2 regions of the Sodalis sp. RH20 genome follow, and region 1 is predicted to be linked to the other one. Evidence: predicted binding sites of a transcription regulator. Region 1 holds the regulator's gene; the other holds the start of a gene.

Region 1 (4,108 bases):
GCCCTGGCCCGTTTCCTGGAAGAATAGACCGGGCCGCCGCCGGGATTAGCGCCCGCGAGTTTAATATTGTCGTTTGCTACCGGGCTGGGGTAACATGGCCCGCTGTGTTTTATGGCAGCCCCGGCGTACATAAAACATAACGTTACGGGCGATGCGCGTCCGACGGCGTAGCCAGCCACGCCGCCGGCCGGGGTTTGCCCGCCTGCTTCTTGATGCACAATCCCTTCATGACCTATGGCAAAAGAACAAACGGACCGCACCACCCTGGATTTATTTATCGATGAGCGGCGCCCGGGAAGACCGAAGACGAACCCCCTGTCCCGCGATGAGCAGTTGCGCATCAACAAGCGTAACCAGCTGCGCCGGGATAAAAAGCGCGGCCTGCGCCGGGTGGAGCTGAAAATCAACGCCGAGGCGGTGGATGCGTTAAATGAGCTGGCCTACCGGCAAAACCTGTCGCGCAGCGAGCTGATCGAATTGATTTTACTGGCCGAGCTTGAACGGCAACAAGGCGCGGATCCGCATCCGGAGTAAACTTGCCGGCCCGGTAAAGCGCCATCCCGTCCAGGGCCCAAGGCCGCGAACGGGGCAAATTTGCGACAAAACCCGGCCGGCGAGTTTCTCCCCGCATTAGGGTCTGCTATGATTGCCGCAGAGCATCGCTGATTCTGTTACGGAACATATCCATAATATTTAAGAGGTTTTCAAATTCATGGCAACTGTAGGCATTTTTTTTGGCAGTGACACCGGCAATACCGAAAATATTGCCAAAATGATTCAGAAGCAACTGGGTGCGGATGTTGCCGAAGTTCATGACATTGCCAAAAGCAGTAAAGAAGACCTGGCGCGGTTCGACACCCTGCTGCTCGGCATCCCGACCTGGTATTACGGCGAAGCGCAATGTGACTGGGATGATTTTTTCCCCACCCTGGAAGAAATAGATTTCTCCGGCAAAAAAGTGGCGCTGTTCGGCTGTGGCGATCAGGAGGATTACGCCGAATATTTCTGTGACGCCATGGGCACCATTCGCGACATTATCGAGCCCAACGGCGCGACCATCGTCGGTCACTGGCCCACCGCCGGCTACCATTTCGAAGCGTCGAAAGGACTGGCGGACGACAATCACTTCATCGGCCTGGCCATTGACGAAGACCGCCAGCCCGAGCTGACCAATGAACGCGTGGACGGCTGGGTGAAGCAAATCAGCGCTGAATTGCAGCTCAGCTAAAGTCAAGCCGTGCGGGAGGGTGCCGCCGCCGCGGCGCCCGGCAAGGGAATCGGTTGCCGTCATGGCGTCGGGACGGCGCCGCCAACCTCACTGATAACTAAATCCTTTCAAATTAATAGATACAAGTTTTTAACTTTTATCCACAACGCGGTACAATAGCGCAGCGGTTCCACCCTTTTTAGCAAAATGTTGCAGAATTCGCCCCCTGAAACGGGCTATAGTTGTTAACAAGGCGCGGTTTTCATTTTGGACAGGCAGTCTTATAATGAGACGGCGTCACATTTTTCGGGCCGACCGATGTTATAGGCTAAGTTAGCCTACAATCAGATTATCAAAGTAACAGGACTAAACCCGCATGACTGACAATAATATTGCATTGAAGAAGGCCGGCCTGAAAGTCACCCTTCCCAGACTGAAGATTCTGGAAGTGTTGCAAGATCCGGAATGCCATCACGTCAGTGCGGAAGATCTGTACAAAAAACTGATCGATATGGGTGAGGAAATCGGCCTGGCCACGGTATATCGCGTGCTAAACCAATTTGACGACGCCGGTATCGTAACCCGCCACAATTTTGAAGGCGGCAAATCCGTTTTTGAACTGACGCAACAGTATCATCATGACCACCTGATCTGTCTGGACTGCGGCAAGGTTATCGAATTTCGCGACGAGTTCATCGAAGCGCGCCAGCGTGATATTGCCAAAAGGCACAATATCAAGCTGACCAACCATAGCTTATATCTGTATGGGCATTGTGAAATCGGCAACTGCCGCGAAGACGAAACGCTGCACGATCACGCCGATATGCTCAACGGCGTAAAAGAATAACCGCGGCGCGGTCCGTTTCTCCAAAGCGGCTGTTATCGCGCCGCTTTCTCACCCTGCAACGATTTTTTTTCAATGAGGCTAAACGCCGCCCGTCCCCTTCCCTGGTAACGTTTCCTTCCCGAAGCGCGTCGACAAGCGTCGTATCCGCCAATCACCGCCGTGCTCACCGCCGGCAAACTCCAGAAAACTTCACAGAAAATAAAAATAAATAAAGAATAAATAGAGGCCCTGGGACGCTATTTTGGGCTAATTTGCGTAATCCATTGAAACGACAGCGTTTTTATTGCGATTTTTTCACCGGGTAAATTATTCTGTGAATCTGATGATAAAGCTATTTTTCGCTGTCAGCAGTAAGCGACAACAAAAGATACATTTTAATTATATGATTTTATTGAATTAATATAGCCAAAAATACCTTCCTGAAATTAACCCGGATCGATGACTCGATTTTTACACAAAAAGTTAATTTATAAATTAATAAAAAACGTGAAGTTCGCAGCAGATTTTAAACTTTCGCCATGGTGATATAGTGACAGGCAATGTTAATCACCAGAGATAGTCCAGATGAATGATGCGGAACTGCAAAACGATATGCCGCGCGGCATAGGCATTGCTCCTTATATTCGTATTAAACAAGAAGGCATGACTGAAAACGAAAGCCGGATAGTGGAGTGGTTTTTATCTCCCGGCAACCTCACCGACGTCTCGGGGATCAAAGAGGTGGCCCTGAGTCTGGGCCTGTCGGAAGCCATGATTGTCAAGGTGTCGAAAATTCTCGGTTTCAGCGGCTTTCGCCAGCTGCGCAGCGCCATCGTCGAGTATTTCGATCATGCCGACCATGATATCACCGCCGAACTCTCGCCCACCGACAGCCCGGAGGATGTGGTCAACAAAGTGTTTAACCTGACCGTACGCACCATTGTCGAAGGCCAGGCGATAGTCGACGCCAACGTCATCCAGCAGGCGGCCCAATGCTTTTTTGCCGGCCATCAGCGCGAGCTGTACGGCGTCGGCGGCTCTAATTCCATTTGCGCGGACGTGCAGCATAAATTCCTGAAAATCGGCTTGCGTTGCAATGCCTACCTGGACGCGCATTTGATGATGATGTCGGCCTCCCTGTTGCAACCGGGCGATGTGGCGTTGGTGGTATCCCATTCGGGCCGCACCAGCGATCTGAAACGGGTGGTGTCGATTGCCAAGGATAATGGGGCCAAGATCATTTGTATTACCCATAGCAGCAATTCCCCCATAGCCCAGCTGGCTGATTTTAATATTTGTTCACCGGCGCCGGAAACGCCGTTATTAGGCAGAAACGCTTCGGCCCGTATTTTGCAGCTTACGCTGCTGGATGCGTTTTATGTCTCGGTAGCGCGGCAGGATATCGAGCTGGCGAATAAAAACCTGGAAAAAACGAGTTCCATTACCAAGTACCTGAAGCGTGATTATAAATAATTCTCTTTTGGAGATAGAATAATGAATAAATTTCTTAAATTGGCCGGTGGCGCCGCCTGTGGACTGATGTTGTCCACCGTGGTCCACGCGGCAGCCGATTACGCCGTTGTTCTTAAAACATTATCCAACCCTTTCTGGGTAGAGATGAAACAAGGCATTGAGAAAAAGGCCCAGGATCTCGGCGTGACGGTGGATATATTCGCGTCACCGTCGGAAGGCGACTTCCAATCGCAATTACAATTATTCGAGGATTTAACCAATAAGAATTATAAAGGCATCGCCTTTGCGCCTTTATCGGCGGTGAATCTGGTGATTCCCGTCGCCAAGGCTTATCAGAAAGGGATTCACCTGGTTAACCTCGACGAAAAAATCGATTTAGCCAGCCTGGCCAAGGCCAAGGGCAACGTCGAAGCCTTTATCACCACCGATAATGTCGCGGTCGGCGCGAAAGGCGCCAAATTTATTATCGATAGCTTGGGCGCCCAGGGCGGCGAAGTGGCCATTATCGAAGGCAAGGCCGGCAACGCCTCGGGCGAGGCGCGGCGCAACGGCGCGACCGCGGAGTTCAAGGCCAACAGCCATATCAAGCTGGTGGCCAGCCA
Region 2 (4,108 bases), 1.4 Mb from region 1:
CGCCTGGCAAGCGTCATTACCCCGCGCATCGGCATGGGAAAATGCGCGGCGGAAATGGTGCTGAAAAAAATCCGCCATGAAGATGTCAATTACTCTATTGACCTAGGCTACCAGATTTTTAAAGGAGGAACGATTTGACGCCGCTGTTAAAACCGCGGTTTAACGGGTATGGATGCCAGAAGACAAGGCGGGATATCTCCCGCCCTGTCTATGATCAGAAGGTGTAACCCACCGTTACCGACATATTGCGCGGCGCGCCATATACCGCGTAAGGACCGAGGTAGTCATAGTACTCTTTGTCGAACAGGTTGTTGATATTGGCCTGCACCGAAAGCTGGCGGGTAACCTGGTAGCGACTGAACAGGCTGACCAGCGCGTAGCTGCCCTGATCGGCGCGCATCGTACCCTGCGGGCCGGCGGCATCCTGCCAGGTATGGTTCTGCCAGTTTACGCCGCCGCCCACCGCCAGATCGGGCAGCATCGGCAGTTGATAACGGGTAAACAATTTCAGCGAGGTGCGCGGCAGTTCGGCGTTGATGGCGTTGCCGTCCTGATCGTCGGCCACATAACGCGCGCCGCCAAAAGTGACTTGCCAGTTGTCGGTTACCGCGCCGTTAAGTTCGAACTCGACGCCTTTGCTGACGGTGCCGTCGACGCCGCGATAGGCCATTTCCGTCGTACCGGGAATATAGGTGCCTTCGCTTTGCGCCACATTATCCTGCTCGATACGGAAAATCGCCAAAGACGCGGTCAGGCGGCTGTTGTACCAGTCGCCTTTCAGGCCGGCTTCATAGTTTTTACCCGTCGTCGGGTCCAGATAGTTTTTACTGGCGTCCCGGTAGGTCTGCGGCTGGAAGATGGCGGTATAGCTGGCATAAGCGGACCAGGTGTCGTTGATATCATAAATCAGGCCGGCGTAGGGCGTGACGTCGTCTTTATCGCTGGTGGCGGTCGAACCATTGGCGCGCCAGTCGGTGTAGCGCGCGCCGACGATCAGGTGCAGCGGATCGGCCAGCGAAAAACGGGCCGCGGTATAGACCGATTTTTGCCGGATGGTGTCGTTGGAATAATCAACCCATGGACTCCAGTCCGCATCGGCGATATGGCCGTTCCAGTTGTTATAATTGCCGATATCGGACTCGGTGATGGTGGCCTGGGAGTTAAAAAAATGATTATTTTGTTTGCTGTAGCTGGCGCCGGCCACCAGCTCATGCTGTCGGCCCAGCAGCTCAAAGGGTCCCGTGGCGTAGGTATCGACGGAATCCAGCTTACGTTTGCCTTTATTCCAGCCGCCGTAGGCGGAAACGCCCTCGCCGGTGTCCTTATCCGGGAAACCGTCGGCATACATCAGCTTGGAGTCGAAATCGGTTTCGGCATGGGTGCCGTTGACGCGCAGCTGCCAGCCGTTGGCAAAACGCTGGGTCAGATCGGCAAAGACTTTTTTCGACTCATGACTGGAGTAGCTCCAGTCCGGCGCCGGATTAAAGCTGCGGTCAAAATGCGTGCGGCTGCCGTCGCTGTACCAGGTCGGCAACCCGCCCCAGGTGGGATTGCTGGTATCGCTTTCCTGATAATCATAGCCCAGTGATAGCGTGGTGGAATCCGTCAGGTCGGCGTCAATAACGCCATAAATGAATTTTTTGCGGTTATGATAGCGATCAAGCCAGGTATCGTTATCCTGGTAGCCGGCAATAACGCGGCCGCGCACATTGCCTGATTCCGTCAGCGGCGCGGAAAGATCGGCTACCATCCGTTGCTTATCCCACGTGCCGTAAGTGCCGGAAACAGAGCCTTGGAATTCGCGGCTATCGGCACGTTTGCGCACCATATTGATAGCGGCGGAGGGATTGCCCGATCCGGTCAGGAGCCCCGTTGCGCCGCGCACCACTTCGATACGATCATAAATGGCGGTATCCGAACCGGCGTCGCCGAAGTTCCAAACGTCGCTCAGGGTGGTGGGAATATCATCATAAAGAAAATTGTTGATGAAAAAACCGCGGGAATAATACGTTGAACGATCGGAGTCGATATTATTGGCGGTTATGCCCGTGGTATTGGTCAGCACCTCGCCCACGGTTTGCAGGTCTTGATCCTGCATGCGCTGTTTGCTGATAATGCTGACGGACTGAGGAATATCACGCGGCACCAGCAGCATTTTTGTTCCGGCGCGGGTGACCGGCACACTGTAATCCTGCCGGGCGGCATCGGTTGCGCCGCTTGCCTGGGCATTGACCACCATCGTTTCATCAGAAGACGCTTTTTCGCCGGCCGGCTCATCCGCCCATGCCGGATTGACAAAGGATGAAATCAACGTGGCAATAAGGGACAAAGAGCATGTCCAGCCTGAATGAGTTACCCGTTGCCCCGCGCTGCGTTTCATTACCCCTGGCACTGCCGACATTCTCTTTCTCCACAAGACCGTTATTGTTTTAAATCAATGATTTAACCGCTACTTTTATGATTCTTGCCCGCCCCGCGCAGCCTGATGAGTCTGGCATAGAAGGGCGCGCAAAGAAGATAATGAGAATACTACTCATTAGCTTTACATATGTAAATAAATTTAACCAATGTCAGTTCGGCGGGCGGAATCGGTAAGGTGACTGGCGCTGCGGGATATTTTCCAAGTGGGTGATAAATCTTTTAAGCGATTGCCCAGGGGTGGTGCAATGCCGCGGGGCCGGTGCATTATTCTGCCCCGGTATGATCCGCCGGGGCGATGGCGGCATTTTTAAGCGCATCACGAAATAACTTCACCACGGAATTTAACGCCGCGCCTCTTTTTACCACCAGATTAAACGGCGTGGTCACCGAGATATTCTCCGGTTTGAGCGCTTTGATTTTTCCTTCGCGCTCATAGCGGCTGATATAATGTGCGGGCAAAAATCCGACATAATTACCGGTAAGGATAAGCATGGTAACCGCTTCGACCTGTACCGCCACGGCGTTGGAAGAGGAAAAATGAAGCCCGGGATTTTGATGGCCATGATTGGTGTAGAAATGCCTGATTAAACTGGCGCTGGCAATACGCTCATTGGTTAATGCGTTAGGCGCCAAAGAAAACAGCTCATGCCGGTTTGAACAGCAAAGATAGGCTATTTCATGATAAAGGAAGAAATAATCAAAATCGGGTTTTTCCTGGTAGACGGGTATTATGCCACAGGTGAAACGGCCGTCGATAACGCCGCGCTCGATTTCCTCAAGCTGGGTGGCATGGAGACGCACGCTGACCTTGGGCGCCTGGCGGTGTATCTCGCTTAGCGCCCCCACCACCGGTGACTGCGCGTCGGTGATGGTATTATCGATAATGCCGATATTTAATTCACCGAATATTTCATGGCGGGCATGATTTAACGTATCCCGGAACTGATTTATCGATGAGAACAAATCAAGACACGCCAGATAAGCCACTTTACCATGCTCGGTAAGATAAAATCCTTCACGTCCCCGGGTGCACAGTTTCATGCCGAAACGGATTTCAAGATCGGATATTTGTTTACTTATCGCCGCCAGTCCGATATTTAATTCATTGCAGGCCGCGGTAAACCCTCCGGCCTCAACTACCGTTTTGAATACCCGCAAAAGCTTTAAATCGGCAACGCCAATGTTCTGCTGATTAATATCACTTTTGACTGGCGACGTGTTTCCAAATTTGGAAAGTGGACTTTCCATAATAACTATTTACCCCCACGCCCTCGTTCTCCATTATCAATTTAACAGCCTCTTTTATCTCATTTCGCCATGGCCAGCGGATGTTTGTCCTCTTTTCTTCCGGTCTTCATCACCGACCGCGGATAAAGCAAAGATTGCAACATCCATGCCATGAAAGGAGCATGCCATGCCACAACCGGTAGAACGTTTATGGGGAGCACGCTTCAAAAGCGGCCCCGCCGCCGCGCTCAGCGCGCTGTCGCGCAGCCCCGACGCCTATTTTGCCCTCACCGCCTACGACCTGGAAGGCTGCCGCGCCCATGCTTACGAATTGCAGCGCGCCGGGCTGCTGGACGCGCGGGAAACCGACCTGATGGTGGCGGCCATCGGGCAATTGGCCGATGACCACCGCCAGGGCCGTATCCAGCCCAGTATTGATGATGAGGATGTGCATACCTTT

What was found. Region 1 encodes Fur, which represses iron uptake genes when iron is present. Its sites were predicted from a motif close to ATAATAATGAGAACNACTATCAA; they were not measured.
Region 2: fhuE (ferric-rhodotorulic acid/ferric-coprogen receptor FhuE) is a predicted target of Fur. The motif match lies at 2,521-2,543, and genes of this name have one in related genera.

What each region holds. Positions count from the first base shown of each region.
Region 1 is NZ_CP178733.1:3,219,383-3,223,490, forward strand. Features, by position in the region: gene ACL2XM_RS14875 (alpha/beta fold hydrolase) at 1-27, shown strand, start outside; gene ybfE (LexA regulated protein) at 235-534, shown strand; gene fldA (flavodoxin FldA) at 713-1,228, shown strand; gene fur (ferric iron uptake transcriptional regulator) at 1,584-2,054, shown strand; gene alsR (transcriptional repressor AlsR) at 2,619-3,506, shown strand; gene alsB (D-allose transporter substrate-binding protein) at 3,528-4,108, shown strand, end outside.
Region 2 is NZ_CP178733.1:4,650,615-4,654,722, forward strand. Features, by position in the region: gene idnR (DNA-binding transcriptional regulator IdnR) at 1-138, shown strand, start outside; gene fhuE (ferric-rhodotorulic acid/ferric-coprogen receptor FhuE) at 215-2,380, opposite strand; gene ACL2XM_RS21220 (LysR family transcriptional regulator) at 2,686-3,669, opposite strand; gene argH (argininosuccinate lyase) at 3,836-4,108, shown strand, end outside.